Regions from separate parts of the Paenisporosarcina macmurdoensis genome, predicted to be linked through region 3. Evidence: riboswitches for the same ligand, from Rfam matches in the RefSeq annotation. Region 3 holds a riboswitch; each other region holds the start of a gene.

Region 1 (6,054 bases), on a different contig from region 3:
AACCCCAAAATATTTGCGGTGCCTTCCCAAACCGTTAAGACTTGTGCGTCTCGCAGCAATCGAGGTGTCACAAAATCTTCGATATAGCCGTTACCACCGTGCATTTCAATCGCTTCATGAGCAAAGAGAATCGCTTGTTCAGCTGTTTCTTTTTTCAAAATAGCAATATATAAACGATTTAATATGATTTCTTCATCACTGGCTACTTTGGCAACCATACGATCATATAACTGTATTAAATCAAACACGGTTGTTAGCTCAACTTCCATTTTGGCTGTCAACTTCCCTAATGTGTCCTGAACCATTGGAAAGGCCACTAGTTTTTGCCCAAACGCATCTCGCCGTTGTGCATAATCGGTGGCTTCATTTAAAGCGCGTCTCATAATCCCAAGAGACGCAACAGCATTACAAATGCGGGATAAATTTAAGGCTTCCATCATATATTTCAAACCATTAGCTTTGTCTCCAACTACATACGCAAGTGCCCCGTCAAACTCTACTTCTCCACTAGGGACAGCTCGAACACCTAACTTATCCTTCAATCTGCGAATTGAAATTCCGTTTAACGTACCATCTTCACGTCGCAAAGGCACCGCAAAAAGTGTCAATCCTCTTGAACCTTCCTGGGCACCTTCAATTCTGGCAAGGACCATAGCAACACCAGCCATTCCAGCATTCGAAGCAAAATATTTTTCACCGAATAGTCTAAAATGACCGCCATCTGCAACAGCCCTCACAACATTTGCCCCTACATCCGATCCACCTTGTCGCTCCGTCAAAAATGTAGCACCTTCAAATAATTCAACATCACCAGTTGCACACACATGTGGCAAGAATTGCGCTTTCAGTTCGTCATTTGCATACTGTTCCAGTAAAAATGCAGTTGCCATCGTTAACGTTACTGGACAGTAAAAGCCCGCTTCCGCTTGTGACAATACATAACCTTGTGCAAAACTATACATATAGTTTCCCTTGCTTCCGAGTTCAGGAATCTCCTTGTGCACATACCCTACAATGCCTGTCTCATATGTTTCATTCACAGTTTTCTTATACCCTTCATTGACCCATACTTCAGAAACATCTTCACCGTAGCGATCGAATTTCACTAACCTCGGTTCGCCTTCACGGTCTGTATGCCTCGCACGCTCATCAATTTCATTGGCGACTTGTTCTCCAAACTCAAGTAAGGCCTTTTGCGCATAAGGGAACATCTCCGGCTCTAGCCCATGTCTCAAAATCGTTTGCAAAGTTTCATCATTAGAATAAAAATTGCGACGCGTCATTTACTCTCCCACTCTCTCAAAAGATTTAAAGGTACCAAGCACTTTCATTGCATATTCCCCTTTAAGTTGGTTAACTTCTCCGTAAACTGATGTAGCAACAATTCCATTTCCGACTTCATCTCCTGCAATTCACGAATCTTTAAATCAACTTGTGCCACACGATTATTGCCATACTCAATCGTCCGTTCCAATTGCCTTAAACCACTGCGATCCTGATCAAACAACAACACCATTTCTTTAATTTCCTCCAAATTAAAACCATACTGCTTTCCTCGAACAATAAGCTTCAATTTCGCACAATCCCTTGGTCCAAACACTCGAATATTGCTATCCGTCCTCTGCGGCTTCAACAAACCAAGTTCCTCATAATACCGAATCGTTCGTGTTGTTAGCCCAAACTCCCGCGCCATATCGGCAATACTTTTCAAACCCAACACCTCAGTCAGCTATTTTTATGTATTTTATCATTAACGCTAACGTTAACTTCAAGTTTTTTTAACAAAAATAAAATCGTTCAAACTTAACATACCCTTCCCTAATTCAGCATACAATTCTTTATCTCACTAAAAATACCACTAATTTTTCTGTCTATTCCGACTATTAAACGACTAGTTGACAGGCTCTTTTATTAGATATATAGTGAACAACATAATTAAATATGCGTTAATTCTTATCAAGAGATGTGGAGGGCCTGGCCCTATGATACCTCAGCAGCGGGTTTTTACTTTTTGTAAAAATACTGTGCTAATTCCAGCGGACAATTATTTGTTCGATAGATGAGAAGAGTGTTCGAGCTAATTTTCTGTGGATTTATGTCCGCATTTCTTTTGCATACGTATGCCTCTTCTGTCTATCGACAGAGGGGGCATTTTTTGTTGTCCACCTCCTGTCTCAGATAACGAGCATGACAAAGAAAGGGGCGACATTACGTGATTGAATTTCAACAAGTAACAAAATCATTTCAAACAAAAAAACAAACAGTTGAAGCATTAAAAGGTATCGACCTAACTGTAGAGAAAGGAGACATTTTTGGAGTTGTAGGTTACAGTGGCGCCGGCAAAAGCACACTCATTCGCCTCGTCAATTTACTCGAGCGACCAACAACTGGGCAAGTGCTCGTTGATGGCCAACCATTAACTGATTTGAAACCAAAACAACTGAGAGCAGAAAAGAAAAAAATCGGCATGATCTTTCAACATTTCAACTTACTTAATTCCAAAACCGTTTTCGACAATGTAGCCATCCCGCTTGTATTATTAGGAACACCAAAAACAATCATTAAAGAACGTGTTGAAGAACTGCTTGAATTTGTTGGCTTATCTGACAAAGAAAAAAACTATCCAGAACAATTATCTGGAGGTCAAAAACAGCGAATCGGCATTGCCCGTGCACTTGCAACTAACCCATCCATCCTATTATGTGATGAAGCAACGTCAGCACTCGATCCACAAACAACAAGCGCCGTATTGCAGCTGCTTAAAAAAATTAACCAACAATACAATATCACCATCCTACTCATTACACATGAAATGTCCGTCATTCGTGAAATCTGCAATAAAGTCGCTGTGATGGAAGGCGGTCTCGTCGTTGAGCAAGGTTCCGTATTTGAAGTTTTTGCAGCACCCAAAACCGAAATCGCTAAAAACTTTGTGCGGACAGTCATTCATGATGAAATTCCACAAAGCGTCCTTAAAAATGCTGCGGTCTCAAATAAGCATCCAATCATTTGGAAAATTAATTTTGTGGGCAACACATCAAGTCAGCCTTTGCTGTCAACCATCGCTAAGAAATACGATGTTCACTTAAGCGTACTCTCTGCTAATATTTCTGAAATTCAAGAAACGCCTTTTGGTAACTTGATTATCGAAGTAACTGGTGAACCACTGGAGATTCACAAAGCCTTAACTTACATAAAAGACGATGGGTTTATCGTTCAGGAGGTGGATTTAAATAATGAGTAATACACTTTGGGGCATGGAAATAACAGCAGAACAATTACTCACAGGCTTCGGTGACACACTTTATATGGTCGCCATATCCCTATTATTTTCAGCACTTATCGGTCTGCCACTCGGTATTTTGCTTGTCATTACTCGAAAAGGTCATATCTTGGACAGCAAGTGGATTTTCAACATTTTAAATCCGGTCATCAACATCTTGCGCTCGGTACCGTTCATTATTCTACTTGTTGCCATTATTCCATTGACAAGATTGATTGTCGGCTCTGCCATTGGGACCACTGCAGCAATCGTCCCTCTTGTCTTTTACGCAGCTCCTTATATAGCGAGACTTGTCGAGAACTCTTTACTTGAAGTCGACAAAGGAATTATTGAAGCTGCTCAGTCCATGGGCGCTACTGTTCCACAAATTATCTTTAAATTCTTAATTCCAGAGGGCTTAAGTTCTCTTATTCTCACCTTCACCACGGCAACGATTGGCTTAGTTGGTGCATCTGCTATGGCCGGTGCAGTTGGAGCTGGAGGAGTCGGTGACTTAGCCATCACTTATGGCTATCAACGATTCGATACGATGACCATGATCGTCACCGTGGCAGCACTCGTCATTATCGTTCAATTATTACAATCAACTGGAAACCTGGTTTCAAAACAAATAAGAAGAAGATAACTGGAGGTAGGGAAAATGAAGAAATTTGTATTGGTTTTGATCGTTTTAACATTAAGTTTATTAGCAGCTTGTGGCAATGAAGAAGGTAGCGCAGAAGGCTCAGACAAAGTAAAAGTTGGCGTAAGCGGCGGAGACACACGCACGTGGGATTACATCGTGGAAATCGCAAAAGAAAAAGGACTTGAAATTGAACTCGTCAAATTTAACGATTACATCCAACCAAACATCGCATTAGCAGAAGGCGAAATTGATGCCAACGCATTTCAAACTATCTCGTACTTTGACGAATTTAAAGCAGATCAAAAATTAGACCTTGAAGCAATTGCCTCAACTGTTATCGCACCAATGGGTATCTATTCGAAAAAACACAAAACACTTGAAGACTTGCCAGATGGCGCAACCATAGCTCTACCAAACGAAGGAACAAATTTCGGCCGTGCCCTACTTCTCCTTCAAGAAGCTGGATTAATCACGTTAACAGACGACTTTGAAGGTATTGGTGCCATCGACAAAATTAAAGATAACCCGAAAAACTTAAAAATTGAAGCAGTCGCAGCAGGTAACACACCTCGGTTCCTTGACGATGTCGACGCATCGATCATCAACAACAACTTTGCTGTAGAAGCTGACTTAGTATTAGATGAAGCACTATTCCATGAGAGTGCAACAGCGAAACCATACATCAATATCATCGCCGCACAAACAGGTGACGCTGATCGCCCAGAATTACAACAATTGGTTGAAATTTACCACTCAGAAGAAGTTGAAAAATTCATCATCGAAGAGTATAAAGGTAGCTCAATCCCAACATTCGTCTCACTTGAAGAACTTTTAAACTACAAAGACTCTTGGAAATAACCTCTTTATATAGAAGGAAGGCGGCCGAAGATACAATCTCGGCCGCCCTTTTTTTAAGTTCATATTACTGCTTTTGGCTTCGATTCGTGTTCCATAATTTTCCTATTACAACTAAAGTCGTGTTTTTTACAACTAAATCACTCAAAATTACAACTAAAGCCACGATTTTTACAACTAAACAAGCAAATTTTACAGCTAAATCTTCGCTCACAATAAAACCCATCAAAAAACCCACCAAAGCGTCAGCGGGTGGGGCCATTCAAGAACTTTTCACTTCTAAATATGACGAGTAAAGCCCTGATTAGTGCTATTGGCTCCGCCAACAGCCTTTTCTGTTGGTGACACCATACGCTCGAGCTTCCAGAATTTCGCGATTCCAACTTGGCTTCACTTTTTTCCAACTTGAGCCGCATATTTTCCAACTGAGCAATCGCTCACTCTAATTCCCATCAGAAAAACCCACCAAAGTGACAGCTGGTGGGTCCATTCAAGAACTTTTCTCTTCCGATTTCAACATGAATCGTGATATCACAACTACCTACCACTCCCAGAAAATCACTCCATAAACAATTTACCTTTTTTGTTCTTCTGCCAAACCATACTCACCATTATAGTGATTCCTAGTACAACAAATCCTAGAACGAATGGATATAAGATATTTACATCATACAAAACACCAGCAAGTAGAGGCCCTATGACATTTCCAATGCTCATATACGCATTGTTCATGCCCATCGCAAACCCTTGTTCATTTCCAGCAAGCTTCGATATGAGCGTATTCAATACGGGTCGCAATATAGACGTGGAAAGGAACACCACTAAAGTGATCATAAAGAATAGTACATACGTTGAAGCAAATAATGATAGGAAGAAACATACGGCTGTAACCGAAATAAAGACATTCAAAATGACACCTTCTCCAAAACGATGAACGAGACGCTCTACAACCAATAATTGCATGACAACACTTACAATTCCTGTTGACGTAATCATCACCGCAATTTGTTTAGGTGTTGCAGCGAATTGATTATCAACAAACAATCCGAGCACAGATTCATATGCCATTAACCCAAAACTCATGACGAGCGTGATGATCAATGGAATAAAGTAAGGCTTATGAATAGATTGTGCAAGCTTTTTAAGCATCGGTTCTTGTTCAATTGGGCCACCCGTTTCAGGCGATACTTCCCTACTTTCCTTCAAAACAATAACTGAGAAAATGACTGATACTAACGATACCAATGCCGATACTAGCAAGGGAAGTTTTAAGTCATAGTCTGCTAAAAAT
Region 2 (6,054 bases), on a different contig from region 3:
CTAGAAACTGCCGAGAATAAGGGTTCCCATCCATAATTTTTAAATTCTATTTCAATATCTAATTCTTCGGCAAGCGCATTAATAATATCAATATCTGTACCTACGATGTTGCCTTTGTCATCCATATATTCCATTGGTGCATAGGTAGCATCTGTTGCAACGATATACTTCTTATCGCCACCACCCTCGCCTCCTGTTGTTGAATCAGTTCCACATCCAACGAGAGCCAAACTTACACTAGATAAAATAAATCCTAAAGAAACTAAGCGTTTAATACGTTTCAATGAAATACCCCCTATTAATCTCGTCTTAATATGATTGCAATTATTCTAATTATCTGAATATTACAGATAATTATGTTTATTATATATGAATACTTCCACCCATACAATAGAAGATTAAAGGGTCCATTAGTAACAAGCGAGAGATCGCAAAGCATTTTGTCAAACATGAATTTGAGATATTAGACCAATCAAGCAACAAGAAAAAGACCATTTACTATTTAAAAAATAGTAAATGGTCTTCACATATTATTTTTCAAACACTTGATGAATGACATCACTTGTTTTACTATTATTTAAATTTTTGTATATACAGCTTGTTGGTTTTTTCCGTAAAGTTTCAGAGAAAGCAATTGCCAATTCAGTCTCTCCTGCTACATGGATTTCTACCCAACCTCGTTCTTTTTGTAATCGTTCAACAGTATTGCCCATACTTTTAAAGAACCTGTTTAAATTTTCTTTCAGACGGGATTCAATGAAATCAACTTTACTGCTTCCAATGACGTGGGGACCAGTAGGATCCATTTGTTTTGATTGTCCCCATTGTTCAAGGTTCGGATCGAATACATAGGTTAGTTCTTCCTTTACTACTCCCATTGCTGTATCCAAAATACGTACTTCCCCAAAACTTGGTAAAACGATCCCTGCTTCTGGATAAGCTTTGTACATATATTCTAATTGTTCAAGTTCCGGATGGTCTTCCCAGTGGAAACTTGATTTTACTGGGACTTGTACATAATGAACCGACCATAGTTCGGGATTAACGGAAGCAAAAAGGACTAGTCCTTTTCTCAAATCATCCGGGTTTTTATCAAGGTCATTGAATACTTTTTCTTTCAATATGTTTAATGATTTCAGTTCACTTTCTTTATCTGAAAGGAATTTACTTAGATCCTTAAATCCATTTTTAAGATGGATTTTCCACCCCCCATTTAAATTGTCAGGGTCACCTGGATTCGTATTTAAATACATACTTAATACTCCGCGTTCACCACTGTGAAAGTCTTTCAGCGCTTGAATTTCTTTGCTTGATAACATGAATTCATTTACCTCCTAAATAGTTCTTTACTTTGTCAGCATGCCCTAGGTTAACTAAGTTTAAAACGATTCGTTTATTTGGCATCTTAGCTATTGTTTATTTGGTACTCTGTTCATATATCCATCCATTAAATATTTAACGAACGTATCGTCTCTTACTAGCCAAGCCGCATAATTTCTTTTCAAGAAATTTTCCCCTTCATCAAAACTTTCAAATTTCGAATCGACTATGGTTTTATTTTTTTCAATTACCCATTCATGATCACTTAAAGAATATAGAAAAAAGATATCTTCCATTTGATTTTTATATAGAGAACCGGATGAAGACCGTTTTAAGTTATAACGGTTTCGCTTTGCGTCTTCTCTTAAGGGATCTAAATGAAACGTTTCGAAAACAAATTGATCATATGCTTCATTTGTAAGAGAGCTGCCCGATGCTTTAGCATGCCCACCCCCACCAAATTTACCAGCTACTTCAGAAACATCCACATGATCGTGAATCGTTCGAAAGCCTAATCGTTTGCCTCCAATATTTAAGATAGCAATATAGTCTAGATGTGGATATTCTTTGCCGAGTTCATTGCCAAGTTCTGAATGATAGGATTCAGCATAAACAATACCTGCTAGATACTTCCCTACTGGAGTTTGAACGAGTTCTCTTCGTTTTCGTCGAATATAGCGTTCGATTTTATTTTCTTCCATATCGAGTATTTTTTCTTCAAATTGATCAAAACTAAAATGTTCATTTGTCTTAAGACGATTCAACATTTTATCTTCAAATTCTTCAATTGAAATTAAATAAAATAATGCATTGAGGCGCTGAGCATGGGCATTTTCATTTTTTTCCCATTCCCATGTATCATATTGTCTAACGAGCTCTACAAATTCGGCAATGGCATCAGTTGGCTCCAATAGTTGCTTTTTAACTAGATAGTCATAAAACATTGACGTAGCTGAAGTTAACTTCCCTTCTTCATCTTCAACTACAACATGTCCCCACTCATAATCATTAAAATGTAACGCAGTTTTATGGTGATCAAGCATCTGGACTTTTCCATCTGATCGATAAAAGAGATTAAGTTTTTTTTCGTTTTCTGCATTAACGGATAAATCCGTAATAAATAAAAAGGTATTCTTATCATCATTTTCCAAGAACCATTCGACTTCGCGGTTTAGACTAGCAATCGAATTGTATCTCACCTTCACCTGTTTACCAAAAGCGAGTTTCGCTAATATACCGCATCCGACACCATCCAAATCATTATGCGTCAACAGTTTATACATATTCTTCACCTCTCATCGTAGTATGGATGTAAAAGATGAAAATTATTGATACAGATTGTACTTTTTACACGTGATAGGAAACATCATTAATGGAAAAAGGAATCAAATTCATCCGTGGTTAGTGATGAAACTTTAGGGAAGAATACTTTTGTGTTTCTATTTTTGAATGGAGGATGAAAAATTATGGCTAAAATCACAGTAGAAAAACCATATGAAGACGTGAAAAATGCTTTAGAAGAAAAAGGACATACAGTGACAATGTTCAATAGCGATGAAAATGTTTCCGGTTATGATTTAGGCGTCGTAAGAGGAATTAACGAAGGACATAGTGATGAATTCACTTTTCCGGTTGTAGCAATGTCAGGAATGTCCATTGACAATGTAGTGGAAGCCGTCGAACACCGATTAAGTCAGTCTTAAACAGAAGGGGTATTTTATACATTTGAACGCAGCAAGCACTTAACTTAAAGAACAAAAAGCTGAGCAATGGCCAACGCCTCCGCTCTGCTTTTTTGTAAAGGTAATTCTATGGATAGGAGGTGTAAACATGGATTCACAACGTGCACAAGAAATCTCTAATTCAAAAAACATGATAAGTGTCTCCTATAAAGGTGACCCTGTTTATATAGAGCATGTCGATCAAAGTAATGGGCATGTAACTATACATCCGCTTGACGATCCAACTAGTAAAAAAAGTGTTGATGTAACAGAATTAATAGAGCATTAATGGAATGACATTCCTACATTAGGGATTGCTTCTCTCCCTATAACCTGCAGAATAATAGTAATTAAATTAAGTTTAAATACATGTTGACAATACTTTCCGATAAATGCTAGTATTTCCCTTATGATTAAAAATAATTAAATTAAGCACTCTTATCAAGAGCTGGCAGAGGGATTTTGGCCCTATGACGCCCAGCAACCGACCGTAATACCGTTGTGAGACGGGGCGCATTATGCGCCAGGAGAAAATCCTGTAAGGCACGGTGCTAATTCCATCAGAAAAGAAATTTTCTGAAAGATAAGAGGCAAAGAATTCTATTTTCTTTAGCCTCTTTCTGTATGGAAAGAGGCTTTTTATATTGTGCAAGAAAGGATGATGATTTCCTGAATTAGTAAAAGTGTTCAAACAGTTTTAATAAATTACTATCCATTCACTTACGGAAAAAGGAGAAATATAATGAAAAAAACACCGAACTTTTTACTCTGTTTATTAATACTAATTGCAACAATCCTAGTTGGTTGTCAACCGAATGCAAGTAACGGTGAGGATAAAGTTAAACCCGTTAATGCATCATCTAAGTCTGCTCATCCACTTGCAAATAAAAAAATCGCATTAATCATGCAGCAAAATCTTGGTACTTTTTCAGCTCAATATATTGAAGGTGTAAAAGAGCAAGTTGCTAGTTTTGGAGGCACTACTACTGTTTTCACTTCTGAAGGTGATTTAGCCAAAATGGCATCAAATATAGATGCCGCTGTCAATCAAGGTTTCGATGGAATATTAATCGATCACGGAACAAAAGAAGCCTTAAACCAAGGTGTTGAAAAAGCTATTGAAAATGAAATTCCTGTGGTAGCTTTTGATGCAGGTGTTGACGTTAAAGGTGTCCCTGTTTTAGAGCAAGGTGACCAAAAGATGGCCGAAATGACATTGAACAAATTGAAGGAAGATTCAAATGGCAAAGCCAATATCGTGAAAATATGGGTTGCTGGATTTGCTCCCATGGAAAGAAGACAAATTGCTTACAAAGAATTTTTAACAGACAACCCTGATATCAAAGAAGTAGCAGCGTTTGGCGCTGCAACTCAAAATACTGCTCTTGATACTCAAGCTCAAATGGAAGCTATTTTAAAACAATATCCTAATGAAGGTGATATTACAGCGGTCTGGGCCGCATGGGATGAGTTTGCTAAAGGTGCCGTCCGAGCAATCGAACAAGCTGGACGCACTGATATTAAGGTATATAGCATAGATATGAGTGATGAAGATTTACAAATGATGCAAAAGGAAAAGAGTCCTTGGGTAGCATCTGCAGCTGTTGACCCTACTGACATTGGGCGAATCCAAGTTCGTTATTTATATCAAAAAATCAATGGCGAAAGCCCTTCAGATCAAGTCGTTCTTGAACCAGTTTTTGTAGATACTGAGAAACTGCCTAATACCAATGTAACTACTAATGAACTCCATGAATATATCAAAGGCTGGGGTGCAAGTGACCAAGGCTATACTGACGCGTTAAAAGAATTAGAAAATCAATAAGTTGGAATTGAAGCTGAAGCTTGTCCCGTTCAATTGGGCTGGCTTCTTCTTAATAAAGGAGAATTATTATGACGGATACTTTACTTTCAATGAATGAAATACAAAAGAAGTTCGGAAAAATAGTTGCCTTAAACCAAGCGAGTTTTCAACTTAATAAAGGAGAAATTCACGCTCTCCTTGGTGCAAATGGTGCTGGGAAAAGCACATTAATAAAAATACTATCCGGCGTATATGAACAAGATGGTGGCCAAATTTTATTGGAAGGTAAAAGCATTCGCATTCCTACTCCCAAAATCGCAAAAAAACATGGGATTTTTTGTGTATATCAAGAAGTCGATACCGCTATTATCCCTGAGTTATCTGTCGCTGAAAATATAATGCTAGATACATTTGTAACTGATAGCAAAATTTTTGTATCAAAAAGCAAACTTAATCAACAAGCACAGGAAGTCTTAAAGCAAATACAATCGGAATATATATCTGTTCAACAACCTGCTTTTCATCTTTCTTTAGCAGAAAAACAATTGATATTGATTGCCCGTGCACTTGTCCATTTAGCTAAAATCATTATCTTCGATGAACCCACTGCACCTTTGTCGGTCCATGAATCTGAACGACTATATTCCGTTGTTCGAAAATTAAAGAACAAAGGTGTCGGCTGTGTCTTCATTACTCACCGATTACCTGAAGTTTTTGAAATCTGTGATCGAGTAACTGTTATGCGTGAAGGAACTACAGTTCAAACCTTCAATACTTCGCAAACGACACAGAATGAAATCGTTGAATCTATGCTCGGTGTTTCGTTCAATAAAGAACTTAATAATCACAAGATACATATTGGAACATCATTACTAGAAGTTAAAAATCTATCTGATAGTCAAAAACTGAAAAATATTTCATTGTCAGTTTCCAAAGGGGAAATTGTTGGCATCGTAGGTTTAGTAGGTGCAGGAAAAACAGAACTTGCTAATACTTTATTTGGTTTTAGTCCGAAGAGAAAAGGCAGCATCCACTTAGCTGGAAAAGAGGTTCACGCAAAACATCCGAGCGACGCCATAAAGGCTGGAATGGCACTTATTCCTGAGGAACGCAGAAAACAAGGATTGTTTGTTTATGAATCATTGAAAACAAATGCTACCTTCCCTAATTTGAGGAAATTCACACGTAATATATTCATGAATAAAACTG
Region 3 (6,054 bases):
AAAAATACCCCTCACAAGAAAAACCGTGAAAAGTGCGCCTGGTTCTTTTAAGAAGAGTAACCATAGTGCCTGTTGATTTCCGCTTCGGTGGATGGGAACTACGATTATAGGTTGGTTTAACTTAGAATCATTTATTCGTGTCTTAGCAATAAGCAATCGATAGATTTTCTTGTTCGTTACTACACACTTCATGGATTGTAGTGGAAGGCGGCGACTCCGGCGGGATCAGCGGGACAGGTGAGACCCCGCAGATCGCGAAGCGACCGAGGAGGCTCACCGCCCGCCCCGCGGAAAGCGTCCGCCTGAAACGGAAATCAACACTATTAATGAATCAATCTTTTTGAGCTGGATTTATGTAACTAAAATTATTTACTTTCTTATCTTTCAAGAAAAACACCTTACAAATTGGGGTCAGGCCCATTTGTAAGGTGTTCTCAGCATATTCATAGTTTTATAATTAGCCTTGATTCTAAATCGTGCATAGCTTGTGCCACTTCAGAAGCTGTTATTTTTTCATTGCGCATATGGTGAATGGACTCTTCCATTCTTGTAGCTTGTTGTGCAATTTCATCAATCCATTTACTCGGAATGTTTAATTCATATAAAGATGTAGGCAAGCCTAGTTTCTGATAAAACGGCAACAGCCGCTCAACTTCACTTTCCTTCTGTTCTAGAAGCAATTGAACCAAAATACCATAAGCCACTTTATTTCCATGTAATGCTTCATGTGACTCAGGTGCAATGGTCATGCCATTGTGTATGGAGTGAGCACCGGCAATGCGACCATAACGATCGCCAAATCCACCTACCATACCTCCAAGCATGATAATCGATTCGACTACTCTAACGAAGGCATTGGACACTCTTACGTCTTTCGCATCATTAACGGCTTCTTCTGCATGTTCAAACATTTCTTCAGCACACAACCGAGCGGTATGATGAGCGACTTTCAGCGCAACCGGGGGATTGGTTAATCGCCTAATCTGTACGTCTGCCTCATACCACTTGGCTAGCGTGTCGCCGATGCCTGCAATCAAAAGCGGAGCGGGGGCTTCCACTAAAATGCGCGGCTCGACGAGAAGAAGGTCAACACTTATGGGGTACACATCGTAATGCGACATAACCCCTTCATCCGAATAAATAACACTTAGTGGTGTCCACGGTGCGCAGTTTGAAGCGAGTGTCGGAATCAACACCGACTTCGTTCTACTTGCGCTAGCAGCCGCTTTCACCACGTCCAATACTTTTCCTCCGCCTACTCCAATAATGGCATCTACGGCGTAGCTCTGTGCTAGAGCAGCCACTCTGGAAATTTCAGTAACTGTACACTGTCCTTTATAAAAAGCGTGTGTTACATGAATGCTTTTTAGTGTTGGAAAATAGTAGCGTGCTGCATACCATGACTTGACACCTGAAACAATGAGTACTCGTTTGATATTTCTAGACGTTAACTTGTCTTCAAGTTCTTCTAGCACTCCACTTTTACAAACATACTCAGCTGGCGCTCCCCGAATAATGATGTCTTCCATCAGACCCCTTCTCTCTTAACGGTTTGCCATCCACTCTGGTTTACCAAAGCCTTCAAACTCCGAATCAATAATTCCTTCGAATTCTGGTGCTTCCACGATTTCAATTAAGTCTTTCGCTAGTTGTGAGTCTTTATTTGCAGTCGTTACAGCCACAAGGTTACGATAGCGATCTGGCATGTTTTCTAAAATTAATGCATCTAGTAAATCCATATCTGCTGCTAAAGCGAAGTTTCCTGGAACTGCTGCTAAATCTGCACCATCTACTGATCGAGGAAGCTGACCTGCTTCAATTGGTTGGAACACTAAGTTTTTCGTATTGGTCTTAATATCTTTCTCTGACACAGTTAATGGCTCTGCATTTGGATCTAGTTTAATTAAGCCTTGTTCTTCTAAAATTAAAAATGTACGTGCTGCATTTACTGGATCATTTGGAATGGTTATCGTAGCACCGTCTTTCACATCTTCAATAGACTTATAAACATTAGAGTAAATACCCATTGGTGCTGTAGGTACTGTGACAAGTCCCGTTAATTCCATATCATTTTCTTTCGAGAAGTTTTCAATATAAATCGAGTGTTGGAAAAGGTTTGCATCGATTGAGCCATCATCTAATGCAATATTTGGTTGAATGTAATCGCTGAATTCAACGATTTCTACTTTGTAGCCTTTCTCTTCAAGAGCCGGTTGAATGGCTGTTTTCAACATGTCGCTGTAAGGACCTGCTGTACCACCTAATTTTACCGACTTGTCGTTATCCTTGCCTTTTGATTCTTCGTCACTTCCTCCGCATGCAGCAAGTGTCGCTACTAATACAACTAACATCATCGTAAATAAAACCTTTTTCATCTCTGTCTCTCCCCTTTATCGTTTATCTATTGCTTTAGAAGTCCAATCACCCAATTGTTGAATGATTTGAACGAGAACAATTAAAATCACAACCGTGACAACCATAATTGTATTGTCATAACGGTAATAGCCGAAGCGTATTGCCAAGTCTCCAATTCCGCCTCCGCCCACTACACCAGCCATAGCTGAGTAAGCAACGAGGCTAATGATAGTCATCGTCACTCCTTGTACGATGCTCGACTTCGCTTCAGGTAATAACACATCTCTGATAATCATCCAAGGAGTTGCTCCTACTGCAACGGCAGCTTCGATAACACCTTTATCAATTTCGCGGAGTGATGTTTCAACAATTCGAGCGAAAAATGGAATGGCCGCAACCGATAAAGAAACACTTGCTGCTGCTGGACCAATCGTTGAATCAACAAGTAATTTGGTTAATGGAATAAGTGCAACTAACAAAATAATAAACGGAATGGAACGAACCATATTCACAATAAAACCGAGTACGCCTTTTACAAATCGATTTTCTAAGAACAATCCCCGATCGGTAATGAAAAGTACAATCCCAAGTGGTAATCCAATCACAATTGCTACCGTCAGTGAAATTCCAATCATATACATTGTTTGCCCAAATGCTTTGAGGATGTCTGGCCATAATTCAATCACATGCTGGATATCAATGCCCATTTTGTATCACCTCCACTTGCGCTCCACGGCCTTCCATATAGCTAACGGCTCTTGTAATATTGTCCGGTTGGCCTTGAATTTCCATTAAGAACAAACCGAGAGGCACTTCTTGTATGTATTCAATCGAACCGTGCAAGAAATTTCCCCGTACATCAAAATGTTGAACCATATCAGAAATAACACCTTCACCTGCTACTTCTCCTTTAAACATCACTTTCACAATGCTTCCAGTCACTTTAGCCAAAATAGCTTGTGGCACTTCAAATGACAGTACGCTACTAATAAATTCTTTCGTCAGCTCAGCTTTTGGATTTGAGAAAATTTCGTAAACTGATCCTTCTTCTACTACTCGCCCGTCTTGCATAACTGCCATACGGTCGCAGATTTCTTTCACTACATTCATTTCATGCGTGATTAACACAATCGTGATGTTTAATTCGCGGTTTATCTTTTTTAGTAATCGAAGAATGGACAACGTTGTATTTGGATCAAGCGCTGAGGTTGCTTCGTCACACAATAACAAGGAAGGGTTATTTGCTAGCGCACGGGCTATTCCAACACGTTGCTTCTGCCCACCGCTCAGTTGTGCCGGATACACATCTTTCTTATCTGTTAAACCAACCATTTCAAGAAGTTCATTTACACGAGATGTCATTTTTTCTCCTGGCGTATTTGCTGCTTTTAATGCAAATGCAATGTTTTCAGCAACTGTCTTTTGGCTAATCAAGTAAAAATGTTGAAAAATCATGCCAATTTTCAAGCGTGCTTTCCGTAATTCTTCACGCTTTAATTTGGTTAAATCACGTCCATTCACTTCAATTTGGCCACTGGTTGGTCTTTCGAGTAAGTTGATACAGCGTAATAGCGAACTCTTGCCAGCTCCTGAATACCCCACAATTCCGAATACTTCTCCTTCAGCGATGGTGAGATTAACTCGATCAACACCCATGACCAGACCTTTTTTCGTTTTATACTCTTTAGATAAATCATTAATTCGTATCATTACAAGCTCCTTTTCACCTTCTGGAAAACAAAAAATGCCCCTTTCATAATGAAAGAGGCACCGAAAAATGGATTCTGGGTTATCTTTCAGAATGAAATCATTCTGTAGGAATTGGCACCTTCCCAGCTAATGCTGGGGGTTGCCGGACGTCATAGGGCCTATCCCTCGGTCTCTCTTGATAAGTTGTTTCCATATGTAGTTGTATTTGTTGCTCGAACTAAATCTTACGACGTTTCTTAACGACTGTCAAACCTTTTTTCACTTTTCAAATAATGATTGGTAAAGTGACGGTCTACGATCCTCATACACGGGGATGCGTGTACGTACTTCTTCAACCTCTGAGAAATCAACGTCAATTACCGCGTACTCTTCATGTTCAGTGCCGGTCCACAACACTTTTCCCCACGGTGCAATAATCATTGATTGACCATTAAATTGATTGTTTGGATCCGAACCAATTCGATTCACCGCAATGACGAAACATTGGTTTTCAATTGCACGCGCTTGAAGTAAAATCTTCCAATGGTCAATGCGTGTAGAAGGCCACTGTGCTGGAACGAATAACACCTTTGCGCCTGCTAATGCGTGCGCCCGTAACCATTCAGGGAATCGTAAATCATAACATATAACTCCTCCAGCTTGTATAGAACCTAGAGTAAACACATTTTCCTTATTTCCTGCTTGTAGGTATAGATGTTCGTCCATCAAGCGGAATAAATGTGCTTTATCGTATTCACCAACAAGCTCTCCATCGTTTGAATACACATACATCGTGTTATAGAAGTTAGCTCCTTTTTTTGTTGAAACCGAACCGCCTACGATATGTATGTGATAGGTTCGTGCTAAATTGGAAAGAAACTTTTTCGTACGCTTTCCTTCGATGTCGGCGAGGTTTTCTAACTCAGTTAAAGCATAAGCAGTATTCCACATTTCTGGTAAAGCAACGAGCTCTGCCCCTTCACTAACCACTTTTTTAATTAACGTTTGAACGTTGTGAAAATTTTTTTCAGGGTCAGCAAACGCAACGTCGAGCTGAATGCATGCGATTTTCATGGATACACCACCTATAGACAAGATACTCAAAAGGTTATAAGATTTGGCTGATGATTGCAACTATTTCAGAAAATGAGGAAATGCCATGGAACTCTCAAAAAAACTACAACAATTGCCTCCACAGTTTTTTGCTTCTCTTGTACAAAAAGTTGGAGCTGCGGTCGCACAAGGTCGTGATGTAATTAATTTAGGTCAAGGAAATCCTGACCAACCAACACCTCCACACATCGTACAAGCTTTACAACAAGCTGTTGAAAATCCAGTTACCCACAAATATTCGCCATTCCGGGGAATAAGCGAATTGAAAGAAGCTGCCGCTAACTTTTATAAACGGGAATACAACGTTGATATCGATCCGTTGACGGAAGTAGCTGTACTATTTGGAACAAAAATCGGACTTGTTGAATTGCCAATGGCCGTATTAAATCCGGGAGATTGGATGCTGCTACCAGACCCTGGATACCCTGATTATTTATCAGGAGTTGTGATGGCCGGCGTACACTATGAAACGCTTCCACTTGTAGCAGACAATAACTTTTTACCAGATTACAATTTACTTTCTGAAGAAAGTAAGGAACGTGCAAAACTAATATATCTTAACTACCCAAACAACCCTACTGGAGCGACGGCTACCCTTGAATTCTTCAACGAAACCGTTGCATTTGCTAAAGAAAATGGGATTGCCGTATCACATGATTTCGCCTATGGTGCCATTGGATTTGAAGGAATAAAACCAGTAAGTTTCTTGCAAGCTGAAGGCGCAAAAGACATCGGAATTGAAATGTACACATTATCCAAAACATATAATATGGCAGGATGGCGTGTCGGATTTGCTGTCGGAAATACACAAATAATTGAAGCCCTAAACTTGATTCAGGACCATATGTTTGTAAGCCTATTCCCAGCTATCCAACACGCAGCTATTGCTGCATTAAA
Region 4 (6,054 bases), on a different contig from region 3:
AATTCATATTAACCTGTATATATCCTTTATATGTTAAAAGTCGGGACTATTGATTCTTTATTTTTTCCACTGATTTCCAATTAAACTGATATTAGGATAATCAATGATTTAAATTAAACTAATCAACATTTTGTCATGTTATTTCATAAATAAAAACCACTAAATTCTCTATGTATAGAGAGAATTTAGCGGCTTCCAATGACAAGTTATAGGATCTATTTTGTTTTTACCAAAGTTAACTATTTACCAATCTTTATCCAATAGCATTCTTTTAATAATGTAATTCATTTGAGTAATTGGCATCATGCCTTTATGTCTATATTTTATTGTAAACTCTTATACTAGACTATCTCTCACTTTACAATAGGATCGTTAGTCCGCAAAGTCAGAGCGTCACTTAATATTTTGCCATTCTTTAGCCCTTAAATGATCCGTTAATAGAGCACCCCAATTATCAAATTCGGCTAAAAATCCATCATGACCGAATTTCGTGTTCACCAAGTAAAATTGACGATTAGGAATTAGTTTTGTAAAAGAATGCACGTCCTCAGGCGGATAAAGTAAGTCATGCGTGAATGCTATAGCGATAACTTTTGCCTCATATTTCTTAGCTGCTTGTTCAATTCCGCCTCTATCTCTTCCTATATCATGTGTATTCATAGCTCTTAACAGTGTAAGGTAGCTATTGGCATCAAAACGGTTTGTTAGTTTAGTTCCTTGATATTTCATATAGGATTCAATTTCAAACAAACCAGTACTTGTGGTTTTTCGAGCAAAACGGTCTTTATGTAATTGTTCGCTACGATAAGTAACTAACCCGGCCATACGTGCTGTTTCAAACCCTTTGATATGTGAAGAACACATATAGTTTCCATTGCAATAGTTTGCATCTGTTTCGATTGCATGGATACCAATATAGTTAAAGGCAATTCCTGTATCACTTAGATAAGGAGTAACTGCTAAAGGAACCAGTACATCCATATCTTTTGGGTAAAGGAGCCCCCACTCTAGAACGCGCATGCCACCAAGTGAACCCCCAATTACTGCATGGAGTCTATCAATTCCCAATGCGAGTAATCCCTGTTTTTCAGCATGGACCATATCTCGAATTGTAATAGTTGGGAAGGACGCGCGATATGATTCACCGGTTGTGGGGTTAATCGTTGATGGACCAGTTGAACCTGAACAACCACCCAGAACATTCCACGTAATTACTTGAAATACATTTGTATCAATTATTTTCCCTGCTCCAATTAACCCGCTCCACCATCCGGGTTTTTCCGGAGTTCCGGTTGCATATTGATTTCCAGTTAAAGCATGGCAAATTAGAATTACAGGTGCATCTGATGGACCAAACGATTCATATGAAAGTTCGACTTGTTCGAGCAGTTCTCCTGACTCTGTTTGGAAGTTTCCTATTCCTACACTTCCTATTACCACTAAAACTCACCTCCAAGTTAAATCGGTACGACGATTGCTTTTTCTATCGCTTGCTCTAAATCCGCTACTAAGTCCTCTACCGACTCTAATCCTACTGAAAGTCGAATCAATTCTTCAGTGACACCTGATTTCCTTAATTCTTCTCCGCTTAACTGTTGATGTGTAGTAGAAGCTGGATGAATAATAAGCGACTTAGCATCACCTACATTAGCAACATGAGACCAAATTTGAACGCTATCGATAATTTTCCGACCAGCATCTCGACCTCCTTTGATCCCAAAATTCACAATTGAACCGTATCCATTCTTTAAGTATTTATTAGCCAGTTGATGTGATGGATGTGATTCAAATCCATTAAAATTAACCCACTCCACTGCAGGATGACTCTCTAGATATGCAGCCACCGCTGCAGCATTTTCATTGTGTTTAGGGACACGTAAATGCAATGTTTCAAGACCTTGCAAAAAAGCAAATGCGTTCTCTGGGCTTAGACACGGACCAAAGTCACGCAGTAATTGAACACGAAGTTTGATGGCGAACGCGACTTGAGGAACGTCAATTGCATATCGCAATCCATGATAACTTGGATCTGGCTCCGTAAACCCTGGAAACTTTTCGCTATTCCAGTCAAACGTTCCTGCATCCACTACTACTCCTCCGATAGATGTGCCATGTCCACCAATCCACTTTGTGGCGGAATGGACGACTACATCTGCACCGAATTCAATAGGATTACATCCGTATGGAGTCGCGAATGTATTATCAATAATCAAAGGTATTCCGTTGTCATGTGCAATGCTAGAAACTGCCTCAACATCTAATACATGAAGGCTTGGGTTTCCAATAATTTCACCAAATATTGCTTTGGTTCTTTCAGTAATGGCATCACGGAAATTCTCAGGATTTGTTGAGTCAACAAATTTCACTGTAATTCCATACCTTGGGAGTGTGTTTGCAAATAAATTATATGTCCCACCGTACAAATTACTCGCCGCAACGATTTCATCACCTGTTCCAGCAACATTTAGAATAGAAAATGCAATGGCTGCCATCCCACTCGAAAGTGCTACTGCGGCAGTACCCCCTTCAAGTAAAGCAATTCGTTGTTCAAATACATCCACTGTCGGATTGCCTATTCGAGAATAAATATTTCCTGCCTCTTGCAAAGCAAATAAATTTTGAGCATGTTCAGTATCTCTGAACACAAAAGAAGTTGTTTTGTAAATGGGTACTGCTCGAGAACCTGTTACTGGATCTGGCTGCTGTCCCCCGTGTAAAAGTAGCGTTTCTGGTTGAAGATTTGTCATTGTTTTTTCCTCCTGATTTGTGGTTTAGATGGAAGAGTGGAGGAGAAAGAGGAGTTTTGGAATACAAAAAGCCCCTTCTTCACTTAAGAAGAGGGGGCTCGCAAATGCGTATACCTCCTCTTATCTTTCAGATCCACATGAAGAAATCTGTAGGAATTAGCACCTTTGCAAGTTCTTCACTTGCCGGTTGCTGGGCATCGTAGGGCCTAGTCCCTCCGCCACTCTTGATAAGAGTATTTGATTCAATTTTCCATCTTGAGAAACAGTATATGTTCCACAGGAAGAAAAAGTCAAGAATTAATTATTTATTTTTTTCGAAACTTCAGACTATATTCAAACGTTTAATGATTGAGCAGATATAAGGAGTTGAGATTATGAATCTTGCTTTACTTGCGCTACTGATTATCCTAGCAGGCTATTTTATTGGCAGTTTACATGGCTCCTATATCGCACAATGGGTATCGGGTGTGAAGGTAAAAGAGCAAGGAGTAAAAAATTCTGGAGCGTCTAATGCAACGATTGTCTTAGGTTTGAAATTCGGGGCTTTAGTAGCTCTACTTGATATTGGTAAAGGACTCATCGCTGTCCTATTTTTAGCCCGGATATTACATAAGCACAGTCTCTTTACTGATGACACCCCTACTCTGCTTTTATTAATGGGAGCAGCTGTCATCATCGGACATAATTTTCCTTTGTGGATGAATTTTGATGGCGGCAAAGGAACGGCATCCCTTATTGGAATAATGTTTGCTGTCGATTGGAGAATGGGTTGTGTCGGATTGGCATTGCTAATCTTACTATCTCTCTTAACTGACTATTTACCATTAGGCGTTCTTTTTTTATACTTAACATTTTTAGTGTATGTATTTTGGTTTACAGAAGGACTTTGGCCAGCCATCATCTCACTAACTCTTTTCACTTTAGCTATTTGGAAACATAGAGAAAATATCTTGCGAATAAGGATTGGAACTGAACCTAAAGTTTCTACTGTTTTGAAAAAGAAAAAAGCGATGTCCTCATGAAATTTATGAGAAGATCGCTTTTACTACTTTGCTAAGTTGAAGAATGCAGTTGATATTGAAGAACCACGCAAGAGCGTGGAGTAATAAAATTCAAGAAACGAAACTTTGACCGTTATTAAGGATGACAGGTTTCCAGTTCGCTTCGGACGCTAAACCTGCTGCACAATAAATCTAGAGACTAAAAGGGATGGGCTTGTGACCTGTAAGCACATAATTATTCGGGTTTGGTTTACTACAGAATAGAGGGTTTCTTGACATAGATGTTCGGCCAAAGATACTATTTTGGCCTCTTCTTGCTGCTTTTATTTTCAAGATAAATTGGCATGAGTTAAGTTAAATTAAATTTAATAAGTATCATCATAATATACTGAACCCTTGTGGCAAAATAAAAAACAAACAATAGAGTATTTATGCACCTTCAAGAAGAAAAAGCATAGAGAACGAGAGCCACAAGTATGTGGTTTTCAAACTTGTTGGGGCTGCCTAATAAGTCCCTAATATAAAATAAGTGGAGAAAATTGATTCTTTTTTCTGCACCTACTTTAGAACATTGTAAAAAGTTATAATTGTCTGTTTTGCACATGAACTTATGGTTTATTGGAGTGAAAGGCGGCAAAAAAGACTGCTCCTGCGGTTACTCGTCGCAAAGATATTGGACGAATGACAGTTCGTCCAATATCTTTCCAGCGGGAATAGCATGAGCGGAAGACCCCGCAGACGAGCTTGCTCGTCGAGGAGGCTGAGGACATGCCCGCGGAAAGCGTCCGCCTGCAACGAAAATCAACTTCTACTAAATATAAATATGGAACACCAATATTTATATTTTATGACTTTTAGGACAACCCCTAACGCAAATGTACAATTTACAACAGTAAATACAAAGCCTATTATTTAGTTTCGCGGTGCAATGTCATTTTCTTTAATCGTTTTGAATACTTTTGCATCTCAATACGTTCTGGATTGTTACGTTTATTTTTAGTTGAAATATAGTTTTTGTCGCCTGTCTCTGTGCAAGCTAACGTGATATTTACTCTCATAATGATATCCTCCAATTTATTAAATAGTAATGATTACGTTTTATAATATACCATACTATTTCTTTTACCGCCAATTGCAATTATCTTTATTCCTAGATGATTCCAATAATGATAAACTAATAATAGATTTATTGAAATTAAGGGAGTGGAATGGGATGCAAGAAATATTAATTGAACGCCTTGTTCGCTATGCGAAAATAGACACACAATCTGATGCAAACAGTTCGACATGTCCATCAACACCTGGACAATGGGATTTACTGCATGAACTTGAAAAAGAATTAGCATCTATCGGTATGGAAGAAATTTCACTTGATGAAAGTGGTTACTTATTTGCCACATTGCCTTCCAATACAGATCATGAAATGCCAACCATTGGCTTCTTAGCTCATGTTGATACAGCAACGGATTATACAGGGAAAAATGTGAATCCTCAACGAATCGACTGCTACGAAGGTGGCGACATCACATTAAATGAAACAACATTTATGTCTCCTAGCGATTTTCCAGAGCTAAACAATTATATTGGCCATACATTAATTACAACAGATGGTACGACATTATTAGGAGCTGACAATAAAGCAGGTATTGCTGAAATTGTCACGGCTATGGAATTTCTAATTAAAAACCCAGACATTAAACACGGGAAGCTTCGAATTGCTTTTACTCCTGACGAAGAAATTGGTCGTGGTCCTCATAAATTTGATGTCGAGAAATTTGATGCGAAATATGCCTACACAATGGATGGTGGTCCTCTAGGGGAACTACAATTTGAAAGTTTTAATGCAGCAGCGGCTAAAGTTATCACGCATGGAACTAGCGTACATCCAGGTTCTGCAAAAAACAAAATGGTCAATGCTTTAACAATCGCCATGAAGTTCCAGTCTCAAATGCCAGCACAAGAAGTTCCTGAAAAGACTGAAGGCTATGAAGGATTTATTCATTTAATGAATTTTAGCGGCCATGTGGAAGAAGCACAGTTATCATATATCATTCGCGACTTTGATAAAGAAAAATTTGAAGTAAAAAAAGCATTATTTGAAAAAGCTGCTGCTGAAGTGAAATCAGAGTTTGGTCCAAATGCTATTACAGTTGAACTAAATGATCAATATTACAATATGGGTGAGAAAATAGAGCCCGTTAAAGAAATTGTTGATATTGCTCATCAAGCTATGACAAATCTATTAATTACACCTTTAGTCCTTCCAATCCGAGGAGGAACAGATGGATCTCAATTGTCTTATATGG

What was found. A riboswitch is a leader RNA that binds a small molecule or an ion and turns the genes downstream of it on or off. The one in region 3 is predicted to bind S-adenosylmethionine.
Region 1: another riboswitch for S-adenosylmethionine. It lies ahead of ACFPYN_RS00600 (methionine ABC transporter ATP-binding protein); the one in region 3 lies ahead of ACFPYN_RS04925 (methionine ABC transporter ATP-binding protein).
Region 2: another riboswitch for S-adenosylmethionine. It lies ahead of ACFPYN_RS12395 (sugar ABC transporter substrate-binding protein); the one in region 3 lies ahead of ACFPYN_RS04925 (methionine ABC transporter ATP-binding protein).
Region 4: another riboswitch for S-adenosylmethionine. It lies ahead of ACFPYN_RS16410 (O-acetylhomoserine aminocarboxypropyltransferase/cysteine synthase family protein); the one in region 3 lies ahead of ACFPYN_RS04925 (methionine ABC transporter ATP-binding protein).

Annotation. Positions count from the first base shown of each region.
Region 1 is NZ_JBHSRI010000002.1:124,071-130,124, reverse strand. It holds gene ACFPYN_RS00610 (acyl-CoA dehydrogenase family protein) at 1-1,283, opposite strand, end outside; gene ACFPYN_RS00605 (MerR family transcriptional regulator) at 1,328-1,711, opposite strand; SAM riboswitch class I at 1,951-2,066, shown strand; gene ACFPYN_RS00600 (methionine ABC transporter ATP-binding protein) at 2,213-3,244, shown strand; gene ACFPYN_RS00595 (methionine ABC transporter permease) at 3,258-3,908, shown strand; gene ACFPYN_RS00590 (MetQ/NlpA family ABC transporter substrate-binding protein) at 3,924-4,766, shown strand; gene ACFPYN_RS00585 (hypothetical protein) at 4,831-4,989, opposite strand; gene ACFPYN_RS00580 (MFS transporter) at 5,322-6,054, opposite strand, start outside.
Region 2 is NZ_JBHSRI010000018.1:519,335-525,388, forward strand. It holds gene ACFPYN_RS12370 (basic amino acid ABC transporter substrate-binding protein) at 1-284, opposite strand, end outside; gene ACFPYN_RS12375 (VLRF1 family aeRF1-type release factor) at 531-1,319, opposite strand; gene ACFPYN_RS12380 (DHH family phosphoesterase) at 1,410-2,603, opposite strand; gene ACFPYN_RS12385 (YkuS family protein) at 2,787-3,023, shown strand; gene ACFPYN_RS12390 (H-type small acid-soluble spore protein) at 3,151-3,330, shown strand; SAM riboswitch class I at 3,477-3,631, shown strand; gene ACFPYN_RS12395 (sugar ABC transporter substrate-binding protein) at 3,784-4,866, shown strand; gene ACFPYN_RS12400 (sugar ABC transporter ATP-binding protein) at 4,935-6,054, shown strand, end outside.
Region 3 is NZ_JBHSRI010000004.1:810-6,863, reverse strand. It holds gene ACFPYN_RS04940 (iron-containing alcohol dehydrogenase family protein) at 444-1,529, opposite strand; gene ACFPYN_RS04935 (MetQ/NlpA family ABC transporter substrate-binding protein) at 1,545-2,375, opposite strand; gene ACFPYN_RS04930 (methionine ABC transporter permease) at 2,391-3,062, opposite strand; gene ACFPYN_RS04925 (methionine ABC transporter ATP-binding protein) at 3,052-4,065, opposite strand; SAM riboswitch class I at 4,142-4,250, opposite strand; gene ACFPYN_RS04920 (carbon-nitrogen family hydrolase) at 4,324-5,118, opposite strand; gene ACFPYN_RS04915 (pyridoxal phosphate-dependent aminotransferase) at 5,204-6,054, shown strand, end outside.
Region 4 is NZ_JBHSRI010000025.1:550,591-556,644, reverse strand. It holds gene metX (homoserine O-acetyltransferase MetX) at 394-1,440, opposite strand; gene ACFPYN_RS16410 (O-acetylhomoserine aminocarboxypropyltransferase/cysteine synthase family protein) at 1,458-2,747, opposite strand; SAM riboswitch class I at 2,865-2,981, opposite strand; gene ACFPYN_RS16405 (glycerol-3-phosphate acyltransferase) at 3,122-3,769, shown strand; gene rpmG (50S ribosomal protein L33) at 4,657-4,806, opposite strand; gene pepT (peptidase T) at 4,962-6,054, shown strand, end outside.